DNA from 2 places in the Faecalicatena sp. genome. Region 1 is predicted to be linked to the other one. Evidence: riboswitches for the same ligand, from Rfam matches in the RefSeq annotation. Region 1 holds a riboswitch; the other holds the start of a gene.
What was found. Region 1 has a riboswitch for cobalamin ahead of AC4OGX_RS20670 (energy-coupling factor ABC transporter permease). Riboswitches for the same ligand answer to the same signal wherever they lie in the genome.

Region 1 (9,111 bases):
ACTCCATCGCATCATACAGCGCATTGGAGCGCCGAAGCGCCCGGATGAAAAGTCCTGCCCCCATCTGCCCGAAGGACGAAACGGAAGTCCTAAGGGAGCGGTTGCCGAGCCTGGACTTCTGCGACACCAGGATGGCAGAGGCTGTCTCCATCAGCACGAAGATAAAACGGTAGATCAGCATCATCAGCTCGATCATAATCTCCGGGCAGTGCAGTAAGGCCAGCACGTCTAAGATATCCGTCATGGTCGTGTTCAGTGACAGGAAATACAGGCAGGATACGCTTCCCATCGCCGTCATGATCAGCTGGATCCCGAATCTTAAGGACTCTTTGCTTCCTGTGATAAAAAAGGTGCCCACCGGCACGGCATATGCGTCCAGTGGGACCCTTGAAATGTTGACGATGATCGCGAGAGTACTCAATATGAGGAACGTAAATGGAACAGCCAGCAGACGCATGTACCGTCCAATAGAAATTCCCCCTTTTCTTACCGTCAGAAAGCCATTTACCAAAAGGGCGGTTCCGGCGATCAAAAGGGAACGGCTGACAATGCAGAATAAAAGTGTCAGCATGGAAAAAGCGAACTTCTCCCCTGCATTCACATAACGAAGCTTTGAACGATAACAAAGCTTATCCACTACAATCATATCTTGCTCCTCTCCGGCGCAGTTTCTTCTCTCCGGTCTTTTACGATTCCTCCCGGTCTTCTTCCTTTTTCTGCCACTTCCTGCGCTCTACAAAGCGTCCCATCACAAAGGCGATGATTCCGACGCCAATCCCGGTCTGAAGACAGAACAGCATGCTTTCCACCTCTCCCGGCAGTTCCCCGCCAAGTGCGGTTTCTAATACCGGAGTAAACCAGGGCGTATACTCCCTGCCCTGGATCTCTTCTACCATTACGCTGCCCGCATCATCGGAACCGCCGAACTCGGCGCCTTTTCTTGCAAACAGGGGAACGACCGCAATCAGCACGGCAATCAGCAGTAACACAATCGTAATCTTTGCATTCTTACTCATCTTACTTTGCCTCCTTCATAAAACCAATTGCCCTTAGTTCCGGTTTCGCATAGGATTCCAGCGCCATTACGATGATGACAGTCAGGATCCCTTCGATCACTGCCAGCGGCAGCTGTGTCGGTGCAAACACACCCAGGAATTTTCCTGCTGATGCGGCAGCGCCTCCCGCTTCTGAAGGATAGGCAAGCGCAAGCTGGATACTGGTCACGCAATAGGTAAACACATCGCCTAAGCAGGCTGCTAAAAATACAGATACTTTTCGGTTCACCTTACATTTCATACATAATTTATAAATTCCAAAGGACAAAATCGGTCCCGCAATCGCCATGGAGAATGTATTTGCCCCCAGCGTTGTAAGCCCTCCGTGTGCCAAAAGAATGGCCTGGAACAAAAGAACGATGATCCCCAGAATGCTGACCGCAGCAGGTCCGAAGAGGATCGCCCCAAGTCCGGTTCCTGTCATATGGGAACAGCTTCCTGTCACAGACGGGATCTTAAGGGAGGATATCACAAAAATAAACGCCCCCGCCATCGCAATCAGCGTGATCGTCTTTCTGTTTTCTTGAATTCTCTTTCTCAGGGAAATGAACCCGGTCACTAAGAAGGGGACACAAATGACGCCCCATGCAATGCAGAAACCCGGGGGAAGATACCCCTCCATAATGTGCATTGCATTCACTGCCGGTGTGACGGCAAACATCGCTGCAAACGCGATGGATGCTTTAACTAAGAACTTTTCTTTCTTTGTCATGCTTCTCTCTCCTTTTTTTGTGTTTTCTGAAAATACTTCAGGCTCACCACAAAATCAAAAAGAGATCCGCGGCAAACACCTGATCATACTCCCGTAATCATTCAGATCCATTTAAAAGCGGGTGTTCTGACTTAGGTATCTTCACGATATTCCGCCTTCCCATACCTTACCTTGCAATGCTCTGCATATCCGCTTATCAGGCATTCTACATAATGCCCTTTGGATATCGGTAAGTCATACAGTGACCTAATGGAATACCACTCCTCCAATACAGCAACGGGTATTGTGCAGGATTCCCACCTGCTTCCCCTGCCATCCCTATGGACGGCTTTCTTCTAAACTGTCTGCCGGATCTGAATTGTTCAGCTTCTTTTATCAGCCTGATAAATTTTACCACATTCTACAGGATTATGCAATCCGGATAGAAGTACCTCAGGCCCATCGACAGGCCGGTAAAAGCACTGCCTTTACTCTGCACCTCCATGCCGGCCGCCTTATTGACCGGCATGGAGGATACATGGTCTCATCTTATTATTATTTTTTTGCTTCTTGTAATTTTTTAAGGTCCCTTTGTAGGAATTTTGGAAAGTGCTTCCTCTCACTCCTCAAAGAACATATAATCCATATAAAACTCATTGAAATCTTTGTCATTGGACAGACGGATCTCTTCGGACACGTTCAAGATCTCTTTGATGGATTTTTCTGCATCTGCGTTCATCAGTCCTGCGATCACTCCTTTTAGACAGCTGTTTCCCACTGCCCGGATCTTTCCTTCGCATTCCCCCGGAAGCAGACCGATCCCCACAGCTTTTCTGATATCCAGCTGATAACCGAAGCCTCCGGCGATATAGACCGTCTCCACATCCTCATAAGAGATGCCATATTTCTTGATCAATGTCTCCAGGCCGGCCCTCACTGCGGATTTAGCGAGCTGGATCTCCCGCACGTCCTTCTGGTAAAACCCGATCTCCCTGCCGGACGCATCTTCTCCGAGACAATATCCCTCTTCAAAGTAAGGTTCCTCTAAAAGTCCGGTATCATCAAGCAGCCCCTCTTTTAACAATTCATAGGTAATCTCCACGACCCCCGTCCCGCAGATTCCCGTGACCGGTTTCTCAAGGATGGTCCTAAGCTCTGTCTTCCCGTTTTCAATAACAGCGCTGCAGACAGCTCCCGGGATACTGCCTGTCCCGCATGTAATATTTCCGCCCTCGAAGGCCGGGCCTGCTGCCGTGGATGCCACATATATCTTATCCTTGTTTCCCACCGCCATCTCCCCGTTTGTTCCCAGATCGATCAGGACCGATACCTTCTGTCTTTTTTCGAAATCCAATGCATAAAGCCCGGCTGTAATATCCCCTCCTACATAGGTGGAAATCCCCGGGCAGATCGTGACCTCAAAGTCCCATCCCAGACCTTCTGCATATGCTCCAAGCAGCTCCCCGGACGTTGTCTGAATCGTATCCAGATTCACAGCCGTAAAAGGAGATACTCCCAGTGTCTCACAGGAATATCCCATTAACAGATGAACCATCGTCGTATTTGCACCCACCGTCATCCGCCCGGCTCTCATGCCTCCATTGTCCGTAAGCTCCCTGATCCCGGCTGCCAGATCTTTTCTGATACTCTCTCTAAGCGCTTCTCCTTTTCCGTTGTTGGAGGCCTCGATCCGGCTGATCACATCCGCGCCGTAAGCCCTCTGGTGGTTCATGCAGGTATATGTCTTAACGCTTCGTCCATTCTCCAGATTGATCAGCTGCATGACGATGGTCGTAGTCCCTATATCCACTGCGATCCCGTACCTTCCGGTCTTTTGCCCCAGATCCTGCGGTTTTGCTTCTTCCTTCTCACTGCCGCCAAAAGCGGTTAAGACCCAAAAGCCCTCCTCCTGCCCGCAGTCCAGCGTGATCTTCGCATCTCCGGCTGCATAGGCGCGGCAGGCCAGACAAAAGCCCTCCCGGATCTCTTCAGGGCGAAAGAATTCCTTATCCTTTGCAGAGGGACACACCTCTCCTTCGAGAACCTGGATCCTGCATTTCCCGCAGGTTCCGTGCCCGGCACAGACCGCACTCAAAAAAATGCCATGCTCCTTTAGCATCTCCATCAGTGTCTGGTCCTTTCTGCCAGTGATCCTGACAGGACCTCCCTTTACACCTTCCACCACCAAGGTGATTTCCGGTATGTTTCGAAGCTTACAGGATAGATTCGGACATCTTCTGCAGTCATGTTCGATCTGGAACCGCTCTTTTTGATCATCCAGCAGATATACCTGACAGGTCGTCTTCACCGGGTCGTACATGTAGCTTTCTTTGATACGGATGCCTGCCGCCGCTTCTCCGCCTGTTACCTCCAGAGCCTTCTTCTGTACCTCCATGGGGATATCCTGGGGAGCTTCCAGTCTGCGCACGACTCCTTTGTTCTTCTCCCTGCACAGCCGGATCACTGTCTCCGAGAGAAGATGGTCCATCTGGAACAGATAGTCATCCGCCATAGCATCCGCCAGCATTCCTCCCAGGTAATTTCCCTTTGCAAACAAAGCCGTTGACCAGCTGCTGATCCTGCTGCCCACGGTAGTAATGCTAAAAAGAACCTCTTTTGCTCTGCCAGTATATCCCTCTGCCGGAATCCCCTCCAGGCTTCCGAACTCCAGCAGTGCTGCCGGCTCCATCTTCTCATATGCCGCGGGCAGCATTTCTTCATATTCTTCCAGCACTTCCGTATAGATCGCACTGTCTTCATAGCAGTCTATCAGATTGAAAACATTTTCTCTGCATATCTGAATGTCGAATTCTCTTATGATCATATGGGTGCCTTTCCCTGCTTAGTTATTCCGGTCGGTCACGGCCTGTTTTGCGACCTCCGCCGCTGTAGCTGCATCCGGTGTATAGTAATCAGCACCGATCTGCTGTGCAAAGCTGTCATTTACAGGCGCTCCGCCTATCATCACGATATATTTACTGCGGAGTCCCTTTTCATTGAGCTGGTCGATGCAGTCCTGCATCTTCGGCATCGTTGTTGTAAGGAGCGCTGACATACAGATCACATCTGCCCCCACCTCTTCTGCCTTATCAATAAATACAGATGGCTGAACGTCTACACCCAGATCGTAGATCTCAAATCCTGCTCCTTTGAGCATCATGACAACCAGGTTCTTGCCGATATCATGCAGGTCTCCCTGTACCGTTCCGATGACAGCCTTTCCCACAGGCTCATTCCCAACTTCCACAAGCTTCGGCTCCAGAACAGACAGCCCTGCGTTCATTGCTCTTGCCGCAACGAGGACCTCCGGCACGAACACCTCATTATTTTTGAATTTTGCTCCTATGATCATCATACCTGATAACAGACCTTCATTCAAAATTTCCTTTGGGTCTATTCCCTCATCCAGAGCCTGCTGTACCAGCGCCTTCACATTTTTTGCTCTTCCCTTTTGCAGAAATTCTGACATTTCCTGAATAATAGACATAATTTCACTCCTCCATCTTCTATAAACTTTCTGTTTTCTGGATCTTATTCTATCTTTTTTCAGGTTTTCATTCTGGTAATTTTTTCAGAATCTTTGTATAAATATTTTCATTTTATTTCGAAAATACATTCCCCATTTTTTCTGATAATATGGTAAACTTACTGTACATAATCAGAACAAAAATGTGGAGGAAAGACTTTGAAACCTTTATTATATTCTATCGTACCCGAAGATACACTTAAGGCAATGACAGACACCTTCTATGCCTGTATGCAGATCCCCATCCAGGTCATAGACGAACAGGGCGAATTCCTTGCTCAAAGCGGGCAGATGTCAAACTTCTGCCGCTGCTTCCAGGATTATCTGCCGTCGGACGATACCTGCGAAAAGATGCATATCTCAGCCAGCAAAAGAGCGGTCACCCTGGGCGAGCCTTATATTTTTGCCTGCCATGCACAGCTCAATCATATCGTATTCCCGCTGATCAGCAAGAAGACTTTCCTGGGCTCTATCCTGGCCGGCCCTTTCCTGATGGATTCCCCGGATTCCATCCTGATCTCCGATATTGCAAAAAAGTACCGCATCCCGACCACCGAAGCCCTGGACTTATATGATGAGACGTCCAGCATCCCCGTTGTCACACCTGCCAAGGTCAATCACATCAGCCGGCTTCTCTACTATATGTTTGCCAACCTGATCGACGAGAGCCGGGAGGTACTCAGACAGAATAACCAGAAGCTGGTACAGCAGTCACGGATCAACGAATCCATCCAGAGATATAAGGAGGAGAAGACCAGTACAAGCTCCTACCCGTACGAAAAAGAAAAGGAGCTGTTAAGCAAGGTAAAACTGGGGGATATCAGCCAGGCCAGCGCCATTCTCAATGACCTGCTCGGCTATGTCCTGTTTTCCGAGGGAAACAGCCTGGATATTGTAAAGGCCAGGGCCATCGAGCTCTGCTCCCTGTTATCCAGGACAGCCATCGAGGGCGGCGCACAGACCGACAACATCTTAAAGCTGAACAATCACTTTTTAAAGAATATCCAGCAGGTCGACACTATGGAGACACTTTGTTATAAACTCCAGGAGATCGTAGAGGCGTTTACGGAAAGCCTGTTCCATTATATTCCGTCCCAGAACAGCGAGTTGATCAAAAAAGCGATGATCTATATATCCAAACACTTCAATGAGCCTCTGACCCTGGAGGATGTGGCATTAGAGGTACATCTGCACCCCTCCTATTTCTCGACTATGTTCAAGCAGTCTACCGGTTCTTCCTTCAAGGAATATCTGAACATGGTCCGGATAGAGGAAAGCAAGCGTCTGCTTTCCAACACAGATTTTTCCATCATCGATATTGCGGTTGCTGTGGGATTCGAGGATCAGAGTTATTTTTCAAAGGTTTTTAAAAAATATACCGGACTGACGCCTAAGCAGTTCCGCTAGATTCCATTTTCTTCCTGATCAGCCCCAGGGTCTCCTGCGGGCTGATCCCTGTTTCCTCTGGTCTTGCAATCACAACGAGAACAGCCCCTGTTTCCCTGGCCGCCTCTGCCTTTTCCACAAAGCCCCCTGCCTTTCCGGATTCCTTTGTCACAAAATATGAAGCACCGACGGCTTTTAACATCGCAATGTTCATCTCTTTGGAAAACGGTCCCTGCATGGCGATCAGATTCGGACCTTTGAATCCCAGAGCACTGCTCTCTTCCACAGCCTCTTTTGTAGAAAGCACCCGGGCGCAGCATCTTTCCTGATAATGCCCGATCTCTGTATACAGCTTCAACTCCTTGCTCCCCGTGGCAATGAGTACCTTTCCTTCGGTCTGTTTTAAATACTCGACAGCTTCCTCTACAGAATTTTTCCAGACCACATTCCCGGAATATCTTTCATCCAGCTCCTGCCGCGCTCTCAGGCAGCGGATATATTCCACGCCGCAGACAGTGCAGGCTTTTTTTATATTGTCTGTGACTACTCTGGCAAACGGATGTGTTGCATCGATCACCAGATCGATCCTGTGTCCTTCTATGAACCGGATCATGGCCGCCTCATCCATCCTGCCCGCCTTCGTCTCAATATTCTCCCCCGTCATGGCAGACTCTTTCCCATATTCTGTGGCAGTGCTGACATAGACATATACACAAAGCTCCTGAAAAGCCTGGGTCAGCTGCCGTCCCTCGGTCGTACCTGCGAACAAAAGAATCCGCATGGCCGCTGCATCCGGTCCTGTACATCGATACTGCATATTTTTCCTCTTTCTTAAATTTTTTATTTTTACTTTGGCTTAGGGCTGTCAGATTCATCTCGTCAAAAGGAGATCTGTTTTCTCCGCTCTACCAAGGCAAAGGTACAACCCTCTGCACATATTTTAGGCTGTATCATTTTTCCGTCCTGGCACGCATATCTGGCGGAGCGCTCACAGACATTATCCACGCCTGTCGTCTCCTTTACAAATGCCGACTGACTGCTGACTGTACCGATCGTCCTGAGCTCTTCCACAGAAAAGGTCCGAAAAGGGACACGGTATTCCCCGGCAAGCTTTAGCAGCCCCTCTTCATCCTTTTTTAATTCGATGCTGACAAAGCATTCTATCTGCTCCGCCCGGATATGGTTCTTATCAAGCACAGATCTCAGCCCCCGCTCAAGCTGATCCTTTTTCGTCCCTCTGCGGCATCCGATCCCGGCAATGATCCCCGGCACAGCATTTAGTCTAAGAATCTTCGATGTCACCCCATCTGATTTTTCTGAATGCTCCTCTTGGCCAAGGACGGCAATTCCATACGGATAACCCTCCAGTTCCTTTAGAGATGCACACGCCTTTAATTCCCGGGGTATCTCCCCCTCCACAGGAAGACTGCTGTAAAAGCCGATCCTTTTCCCGGCCAGGACCGCAGCCGAGATTTCCTTTGCCAGCTCTCTGTCTGTGATCTGCATTCCATTCCCTGCGGCGAATACGTCCACCGCAAATTTCCCCTGCACATCCGTAGCGGTCGTATTCACCGGCACTGCTCCTGTCCATTTGGACACCTTCCCGGCAATCTCCACCGCACCCCCTATATGTCCTGACAAGAGCGGGATCACAAAGTGCCCCCTCTCATCCATGACAACCACCGGAGAATCTGTGAACTTGTCCTGCACCCACGGCGCAATATACCGGACCGCGATCCCTGCTGCGCCAATAAAAATAAACCCGCACTTTCCCCAGTGTGCCCCGATCCACTCCTTTCCTGCCTTAGGGAGGGGAAGAAATCCGGGGAATTTATCTGCAAAACGCTCTGTGCAGCAGCTTTGGCAGGGAATCCCTTCTTCGCAAAACTTTCCTTTTAAAACAGCGTTCAACCGGCTGCCTGTCTCTGTAAAACTGATGATCATGATTTCTATATTCTTCTTCATGGCTGTATTGTAAGTAATATCATTCAGAAAGTCAAGCAGCGTAAAGGGCCGCAATCCTTACAGATAGGACAGAGAAAACCCAGAATCCCTCAGTTTAGGGGTTCCGGGTTTTTAGATACTTCTCTACGCTGCATTTACCAGAGATTCCTGGGCTGTATCGGCTGTGGTTCCGTCGTATCCGGCTGCATCGTACGCGGGTTCATTGTTCCGGGATTCATCGTGCGCGGCTCTATCGTTCCGGGATTCATCGTACGGGGCTCCATCGTTCCGGGGTTCATCGTGCGCGGCTCCATGGTCCCGGGATTCATCGTGCGCGGCTCCACCGTTCCGGGATTCATCGTGCGCGGCTCTATCGTTCCGGGATTCATCGTACGGGGCTCCATCGTTCCGGGGTTCATCGTGCGCGGCTCCATCGTTCCGGGGTTCATCGTGCGCGGCTCCATGGTCCCGGGATTCATCGTGCGGGGGGGTCACCATCCATGGTTCCT
Region 2 (9,111 bases), on a different contig from region 1:
GTCTCCGTTGGGATTGATATGACAGTAGTTTCTGCCTCCCGCAATACATCCGCCCACATATTCCCCGTCATTTTGGAAGTCAAACGTAAAGATCGGCTTACCGCCTTCCATCCCGCGAATCTCACGGATCCTGTGATACATATACTCTCTCTGCTCCTTTGTCGGCATCAGTTCCACAGCAGCATCATTTCCTACCGGCATATAGTGGAAATACCATGCATAACGACATCCTTTTTCGATGATCATATCCAGAAATTCATCCGAGGTGACCGTACCGATGTTCGCTCTGGTATAGCAGATCGAGGTGCCGAATATCTGTCCATGCTTTTTCAATGTGTCCATCGCTTCCATGACCTGATTGAATACTCCTGCCCCCCGCCTTCCATCATTGACCTCTTCGTATCCCTCCAGACTGATGGATAAGGTCAGATTCCCAACCCGGTCCATCTCCTTGCAGAATGCGTCATCCACCAGTGTTCCGTTCGTAAATGCATGAAATGCACAATCGTTGTGTTTCCCGCATAGCCGGATGATATCCGCCTTTCTTACAAGCGGTTCCCCGCCCGTATACATATAGAAGTAAATGCCCAGCTCTTTCCCCTGAGTAATTATGCTGTCCAGCTCCTCGTAAGTCAGCGACATGGTATGTCCGTACTCTGCCGCCCAGCAGCCCGTACATTTCAGATTACATGCACTGGTCGGATCCAGCAGGATCAGCCAGGGTATATTGCATTGATACTTTTCCCGGCTCTCATGCATGATCTTTGTCCCGCTTAACATGGCCTCGAACCCTAAGTTCATTGCAGTTGTGCGAATCACATTCGGGCTGACCTCATCTAAGATCCGGTTCACATACTTCATCCATTTTCCTTCCGGATCCCGGATCATCCTTCTTGCCGCAGCATAACTCTCCGGGCGGAATCTGTCTTTTGCAAAATCCTCTGTCAGGTCAACAATTTTTAAAAAGCTCTTTTCACGGTCTTTATTGATATGTCTCATTGCAGAATCAATCATTTTTCCAAATGCGGCTCTCTCTGCCTGATGTCTTATTTTTCCCATAACTTCGATCCTCTACTTTCCTAAACCCTTTTCTAAACGTACAGCACACCTCGTTTTATCTAGCTGATTCCCCGTACTAACAGTTCAATTCCTCCCATCAAAAGGATGCATCCTCCCAGAGTGACCGCCTTGTTCTTTGACTGGCAGCCCATCCAGTATCCCGCATAAATCCCCGCAGTCACACTCAATGCTGTCACGATTCCCACGCTGAGAATTGTAAAGAAAAAGTCTGCCTGAAAGAACCCGAAACCGATTCCGGCAAGGAATGCATCTACACTTGTAATGCATGCCCATATGGCGATCTGTTTTATCCCCACGGTATCATCCTTGCGCTCGATGACCACTTTCTGCTTTCCGGCTTTTACAATCATATACAGACCGAGGCCGACAAAAATAATGACGGAAAAAATTTTCCAGTGTAGCGCGGCCCGGCCCGCAGACACTTTCAGGACCGGTATGCTGGTAACCAGATTCCCAAGCAGCAGGCTTGCCATCTGCCATACCGTAAAAACCGCGCCGATCTTGACGAGTGAACTTTTCCTAATCTCCGGCAGCATAGCGCCTTTATACAGGGCATATGCAAACACATCCAGGGATAAGCCGACTGAAATCATCAGGATTTCAAATACTGCCAATTTCCTCCTCTCCTTCCCCTTTTCTTTGCTTACTTTTATTCTAACCCCCGTACTCCGGGAAGATAATATGCAGGCATACCACATTGTATCCTGAGAGGGACAATCCTCCCATTCTGGCGCTCTTTCGGCTACAGATCCCACAATCTGTTGCCTGCCCGGCCGCAGGGTGTTTCAAGAGCAAAGGTTTTATGATATAATTTCTGAAAAGGAGAAACGATCATGGAAGATAAAAAGGAATTGACAAAGGATTTACTCACGATGTCTTTCAAAGAGCTGGTCATGCAGACTCCCTTTGACAAGATCACGATCAAAATGATCACCGACGGGGCAGGGGTAATACGACCTACTTTCTATAAACATTTTCAGGATAAATACGAGGTGATAGAATGGATTTTAGAAAAGGAAATCGCCAGTAAGATCCAGGTACTGGCAGATTATAATATGGAAGAGGAGATTTTCCGCCTTCTGTGCAGCTGCCTTGAGAAAGACCGTGAATTTTATAAGAAATTATATGTGGTCGAGGGACCGAACTCCTTCGAAGATCTGCTGTACCGCTATGTTTTCAATCTGCTTTTGTCCCTGCTGAATAAATACCCCCTGCGGTCCCCGGACAAGATAGCGATGCTGTCCAAGGACGCGCTGGCAAGGTTCTATACATTCGGTCTGACAGATTCTTTAAAATACTGGATCACTCACGATACTCCCTACTCTTCTGAGCAGGTATGTGAGGCTTACAACTATATCATACGAAATTCCATCCTGGATGTCATAGAATTTCCCAGGACGAATTCGTAAGCCTGACAGCTGATTCATGGGCGCAGTTTCGGAAATATCCGTGACTGAAAGTATTTTTTTCCCCAACATTACAAAATTATTCTTTTCTTCTGTACAAAAGTCGGCTCCTATGATATATTAAAAAAAATTTAAAGAATATATGCTTACCGGCAGCGGGAATCAGGTGCGAATCCTGAACGATGAGGTCACTGTGAGAGGATCAACGATCCTTGTAGTCAGATTACCTGCCGGCAGGTAGAATGAAGCTTCCATTCAAAGCCGAGCATTCTGAACATGTCGATTACAGACAGGTTTTTTGCGTGGAGGCAGGCCTGTCTGTTTTTGTTGGCCAAATTCTATTTTTATAAGTCAGATAAAGCTCAAACTGCAGGAAAGAACAGGAGGATAAAAGAAATGGAAGAAAAGAGAAAAAGTTCAAAGGGTCTGATCATCGGCCTGGTTGTTTTGATAGCAGCCTGCATCGCGGGACTGCTGCTTTATCAAACAGTGATGCCAAAAGGAGAAAAGGGCTCCAAAACGATTCAGGTGAAAGTCACTCACGGCGATAAAAGCACCGATGAGTTCACGTATCATACAGATGAGGCATATCTGGGTGAGGTCCTGAAAAGTGAAAGTCTTGTCGAAGGAGAAGACGGCCAGTATGGCCTGTACATCACCTCCGTAGATGATGAAAGGGCTGATGACTCTAAGCAGCAGTGGTGGTGCCTGACCAAAGACGGTGAACAGGTCAACACATCCGCTGACCAGACACCGATCGAGGATGGCGATGTATTTGAACTGACATTGACTGAGGGGTATTAATTGCGGTTCAGAAAGAAGGGATTTTATGAAGACAAAAGATCTGGTAGTCATGGCAATGTTAACTGGTATTATTTTCGCAGCTCAGGTCGCTATGGCCTCACTTCCCAATATTGAAATAGTCACGCTGCTGGTAATTCTCTATACACTGCTTTATGGAAAGAAAGTATTCTTTATAATATACGCATTTATCGGACTGGAAGGCCTGTTCTATGGCTTCGGGATCTGGTGGCTGAATTACCTTTATATCTGGACTCTGTTGGCACTGCTTGTCCTGCTTCTGGGAAGGAGGCAGCATTCACCGCTTTTCTGGGCCATTATCTCCGGTGCTTATGGGCTTTGTTATGGAATGCTATGCGCCATCCCCTACTTTATCGTGGGAGGGATCGGCAGTGGAATGGCCTACTGGATCGCAGGAATCCCCTATGATGTTCTTCACTGCGGGGGAAATGCAGTTATCTGTCTGCTGCTCTACCGTCCTTTATACCATGTGATGACACAGGTAGTGCGAACGGGATATGTGGTAAGAACTTAACTTATGTGGTTCATCAGATACTTCCGGCTCAGTCAAAACTGATATTCTAAAATCCACTTTTTAACTTTTCCGAATGTGATTAACACACAAAGCAGGGGGAGACATGATTCATCCGGATCATGCCTCCTCCTGACTTATGTTCTCATTTCTAATCCTGTCTTTTCCTTATTCTTCTGTTCTATCTTCCCAGAACAGTTCATCCAATGTCTTCCCAAGCGTATGGCAGATGGCAAGACAAAGCTTGATCGTGGGATTGTAATCCCCTTTTTCTATGGCATTGATGGTCTGTCTGGATACGCCAACCGCCTCTGCAAGCTGCTGCTGGGACAGATCAAATGCGGCGCGTGCCGACTTTAATCTGAGATTCTTCATACCTCTTCATCCCTTTCACGTCTGTCCTTCTGAAACTTTAATCCCATAACCACCAATACGATCAATAATGTTACTGATAAAAATAAGTTAATATAGCCATAATCCATCTCCTGATCTCTATGCATAATAACACGGACCGCAGGAAGTAAATTCAACGCAAACGCAGCTAAAAATATGGTGATGTATCTCTTCGGATTCTCCCACAATGAAAAATATGCATCATTCCATATGCTGACAACTGCGAATACAGCAACTGAAATACAAATTCCCAATGCTGTGCCTACCAGTCCTTTTCCCCAATAGATACCTGTCATATCCTGAATAATTCCATATAATACAAGATATCCAATCAAGGAGAAAAGCCCATACTTAAAAGCCTTGCCGCGGGCAATGACCTGGCGTTCATCATATTCGCACTTCATCCCTTTGTTTTTGGCACGTCGTGATATGATTACAACGACCAATCCAACCATAATCCCTGCTAAAACACCTAAATAGTAACTGCTTGTGTGGCCCATATTTCTTCCTCCTCTGATACAAAGAATCTTCTAAAATGTTACGGCATTTCATGCAGCTGCATTTTATTCCGCTGTTCCTCTTCTATGTTCACATTATAGCTCTCATTTTACTTTATGTCAATTATATTTTACATATTTTCAATTAAATCATTCATTATGTATTACAGTTGTCTCAGTCAGATTCCATTCGGATAAAAATTACTCTTGACATTCAGGAGGTACCTCTTTAAAATAGAGAGGTACCTCCTGATTTTGCTTCTTACTAAATAACCATAGAAAGGAACACCGCCGATGAGTTGTAAAAACGAAGAAATTGTTGAACTATTTTATGAAGTTGACAGATTGAGCAGGCGCTTTTCCCAATACCGCGATGGGAATCCCGGCACCTATAACGGTCAGTACCGCTGCCTTTTCCTGCTCGAAAATGTGGGCACGATCAGCCAGAAAAAGTTAACAGATCTCCTGCAGATCCGTTCTACCTCTTTAAGCGAACTGCTTGCCAAGCTTGAGAAAAAAGGATTTGTACAACGGACTGTATCTGATCAGGACAAGCGCACGCGCTTTGTTTCCCTGACCGAAACCGGTAAAAAAGAAGTGGCCGGCTATCATAAATCGCGTGCCAAAATACACGAAGAAATGGTTGCACCTTTATCAGAGGAAGAGAAAAAACAATTTTACGATATCTTATTTAAAATTAAAAATTACTATGCTGCAGAGGAGGAAAAGAAATAATGTCCTCTAATTCCAAAATAACTGACCGCAGACGAACACTCATTTTTATTAATATCCTTATTGCCTGTATCGCCTCCTCCATGCTCTCCACTGCATTGACTACTGCCCTGCTTCCCATTATGAAGGACTTACACGTATCCGTAGCAACCGGTCAGTGGCTGACCAGCGGATATTCACTGTCAATGGGGATCATCATGCCTTTGACTGCCTTTCTGATCACCAGGTTTCCCACTAAAAAGCTTTATCTGACCGGGATCGGGCTGTTCATCGCCGGACTGGTCATCTGTGCCCTGGCTCCCGTCTTTCCGGCCATGATGTGCGGAAGAATTTTGCAGGCCTGCGGAAATGGGATTCTGACTGCAATGGCACAGGTCATTCTTTTAACCATATATCCGATCGAGAGAAAAGGAACCATCATGGGGTGGTACGGGCTTTCCGTAGGCGCTGCCCCTGTTATCGCGCCGACTCTGGCCGGTATGCTGGTCGACACCCTCGGATGGAGAATGATTTTCTATGTCTCTATCGGCATCATGTTCGCAGCATTCTTGTTTGCGATTGCTGTTTTTGACGATGTATTAGAAACAGTGGATAGAAAATTCGATTTGATTTCCTTTGCCATCAGCATCTTTGCATTTGGCGGCATCACTCTGGGAATCGGAAATATCGGTGCCTACAGCCTTACAGGGATACAGACATATCTACCCCTTATAACCGGCTGCATTGCATCCACCGTATTTGTTTACAGACAGCTGCACCTGGATGCGCCATTCTTAAATCTAAGGATTTTAAAGTCCCGTGATTATACACTCAGTGTCATCGGAAGCATGCTGCTCTACCTGGTTATGATGGGTTCGTCGATCATTATGCCGTTGTATGTGCAGTCCATCATGGGATACTCTGCGACTATCTCCGGACTCGTCACGCTGCCCGGCTCACTGGCTATGGCGGTTGTCAGTCCGTTTGCGGGCAAAATCTTTGATAAACTTGGCATGAAAAAGCTGTTCATAACCGGAGCTTTATGCATGCTTTTTAGTAACGCCGGCATGATCTTTGTTACTATGCACATGCCTCTTATGATTGCTGCCGCCTACAACGTTGTCCGCTGTATCGCCATCGGCTGTCTGATGATGCCATTGGTCACCTGGGGAACGAATAGTGTACATGCAAGGTTCACCGCCGATGCCACCGCACTGCTTACCTCCCTAAGAACCATTGCCGGGGCAGTCGGTTCCGCAGTTTTTGTAGGGATCATGACAGCCGTTTCGGAACATTCCATCCCTGACTATGGAAAAAATGCTCCGATGCACGGTCTGAATGTCTCCTTTATGGCAATGACGTTTGGAACACTCTTTCTGCTTTGTATTGCTGTAATTCTGGTAAGGCCGGACGCAAAAGCTTGCAAAACTGTGTTGGACTAGAATTCCACATTTATAAATTTTACCTTTCCTGGGGTAACCGTTACACATATCTCCCATATGGATTCTGGAAATGGAGACAACAAAGCTATTTGGATACGTTTTAAGAGACATAACTGATGACGAAAGGGTGGATCTTTTAATATCACTTAGGATCCACCCTTCTCTTCTCCGAATTACTCTCTTCTTTCATAAACCAGATCTACAATCCCATTATACTTTTTGGTTTCCGTCAGTTTCAGCTTTATTTCGCTGCATCCGCCTTCAAAAAGCCGGATTCCGCTCCCTAATATTGTAGGAATCACCGAGATATAATACCGATCGATCAGATCCTCTTTTATTAAGGGCCAAACTAGCGCTGCACCGCCGCAGATCCAGATATCCTTCGGGGATGTTTCCTTTAAACCTCTCACTAATTTGCAGACATCCTCCTCTACAAATTCAATCTCTTTTGTCGGTGGTAGATTCCTGTGGGTAAGCACATAGCTTTTAAAACCGCTGTAAAACCATTTGCCAGGCGACAATTCTGTGATGAGCTGATGGTAAGTGTTCCAGCCAATCACGATTGTACTGATTTCTTTGATAAACTCGTCATAACTTACCATATCATCCTTCCCTGGCTCCTGCCCCATCAGCCAGTCCACATTTCCTTTTTCATCCGCGATATAGCCGTCCAGACTCATGGCAATAAATAAGATTACTCTTCTCATAACTGCTCCTTTTTGACTTCATACTGTAAGTCTTATTATAAACTCTATCCGGTATTTTATGAACGATTCTCAGATACCTTCTTTTCATTTATCACATTGTCAAAGTTCACACGCCATTCGCATAACGCATCTTCAATGCTTCTTCACCGTTTCACATCAAATATTTTTGATTTATTATTGACAATGCAAAAGAAATGATGCATACTAAACACATCAAAAATATTTGATGTGAGGTGAGTATATGAAAACTGATTACGCATCTGATGCCAAGATATTCAAAGCACTCAGCGATGAGAAAAGGCTTATGATACTAGAGCTGTTAAGAAACGGAGAAAAATGCGCCTGCGTCCTGATCGACAGGATGGATATGGGGCAGTCCGGCCTCTCCTACCATATGAAGATCCTCTGTGATTCCGGCCTTGTCACCGGACGCCAGGAAGGGAAGTGGACACATTACAGCCTCAGTAAGTCCGGACAGGAATATGCCATGGGACGCTTAGCACAGCTCACTACCCCCTATGCAGAAAATATAGAAACGGAGTGATCTTTATGAAAACGATAGAATTCATCTGGCTCTTTTTCCAGGACCAGATTCTGGGGATGAAATGGCTGAATCTGCTGATCGGACGGCTGTTGACTGCACTTAATCTGGATCTGGATACACGGACCGGAGGAAGTATCCAGTTCTTTCTCTACGATGTTGTCAAGATCACGGTTCTGCTGTGTATTCTAATCTTCCTGATCTCCTATATACAAAGCTACTTTCCACCAGAGAGAAGTAAAAGGATATTGGGCTGTTTTCGCGGGATCGGTGCAAACGTAGTCTCCGCACTATTAGGGACTGTCACTCCTTTTTGTTCCTGCTCTTCCATCCCGCTTTTTATCGGATTTACGAGTGCAGGGCTGCCTCTTGGGGTTACCTTCTCTTTCCTGATCTCTTCCCCCATGGTGGACTTAGGAAGCCTGGTTCTACTCATGAGTATCTTCGGGGCCAGGGTCGCTGTGATCTATGTGATCGTAGGACTGATCATCGCCGTAACAGGAGGGACGCTGATCGAGAAGCTTGGGATGGAAAAGTATGTGGAAGAATTCATTCTGAATGCACATGCCGCTGCCCTCGATGTTCCCAAGCTTTCGAATAGGGACCGGATCAGCTATGCAAAAGAGCAGGTCGTCGAGACATTTAAAAAGGTATTTCCTTACATTTTAGCGGGAGTTGGCATCGGAGCAGTCATCCATAACTGGATTCCCGAGACCTGGATCGAACAGATCTTGGGAAGCAGTAACCCCTTCGGAGTGATCCTCGCCACCCTTGTAGGAGTTCCGATGTACGCCGACATTTTCGGGACGATCCCGATCGCCGAGGCGTTACTTACAAAAGGTGCCCAGCTTGGAACCATCCTGGCTTTTATGATGGCGGTCACGACACTCAGCCTCCCATCCATGATCATGCTGAAAAAAGCCGTAAAGCCGAAACTGCTGGCTTTGTTCATCAGTATTTGTACAATTGGCATTATCCTCGTCGGATATGTATTCAATCTA

Region 2: it holds a riboswitch for cobalamin, as region 1 does, so the genes downstream of both, AC4OGX_RS15915 (DUF4430 domain-containing protein) here and AC4OGX_RS20670 (energy-coupling factor ABC transporter permease) in region 1, are expected to answer to the same signal.

The regions. Positions count from the first base shown of each region.
Region 1 covers NZ_JBZUUL010000048.1:73,844-82,954, forward strand. Annotated here, with positions in the region: gene cbiQ (cobalt ECF transporter T component CbiQ) at 1-646, opposite strand, end outside; gene AC4OGX_RS20665 (energy-coupling factor ABC transporter substrate-binding protein) at 687-1,016, opposite strand; gene AC4OGX_RS20670 (energy-coupling factor ABC transporter permease) at 1,018-1,767, opposite strand; cobalamin riboswitch at 1,867-2,115, opposite strand; gene AC4OGX_RS20675 (ASKHA domain-containing protein) at 2,366-4,570, opposite strand; gene AC4OGX_RS20680 (cobalamin B12-binding domain-containing protein) at 4,589-5,233, opposite strand; gene AC4OGX_RS20685 (PocR ligand-binding domain-containing protein) at 5,432-6,679, shown strand; gene cobK (precorrin-6A reductase) at 6,663-7,475, opposite strand; gene AC4OGX_RS20695 (cobalt-precorrin 5A hydrolase) at 7,538-8,623, opposite strand; gene AC4OGX_RS20700 (hypothetical protein) at 8,758-9,081, opposite strand.
Region 2 covers NZ_JBZUUL010000034.1:8,509-17,619, reverse strand. Annotated here, with positions in the region: gene AC4OGX_RS15930 (radical SAM/SPASM domain-containing protein) at 1-1,059, opposite strand, end outside; gene AC4OGX_RS15925 (manganese efflux pump MntP) at 1,119-1,694, opposite strand; gene AC4OGX_RS15920 (TetR/AcrR family transcriptional regulator C-terminal domain-containing protein) at 1,914-2,489, shown strand; adenosylcobalamin (AdoCbl) riboswitch at 2,617-2,760, shown strand; gene AC4OGX_RS15915 (DUF4430 domain-containing protein) at 2,883-3,290, shown strand; gene AC4OGX_RS15910 (hypothetical protein) at 3,316-3,822, shown strand; gene AC4OGX_RS15905 (helix-turn-helix transcriptional regulator) at 3,988-4,194, opposite strand; gene AC4OGX_RS15900 (hypothetical protein) at 4,191-4,712, opposite strand; gene AC4OGX_RS15895 (MarR family winged helix-turn-helix transcriptional regulator) at 5,004-5,444, shown strand; gene AC4OGX_RS15890 (MDR family MFS transporter) at 5,444-6,862, shown strand; gene AC4OGX_RS15885 (dihydrofolate reductase family protein) at 7,036-7,569, opposite strand; gene AC4OGX_RS15880 (ArsR/SmtB family transcription factor) at 7,811-8,113, shown strand; gene AC4OGX_RS15875 (permease) at 8,119-9,111, shown strand, end outside.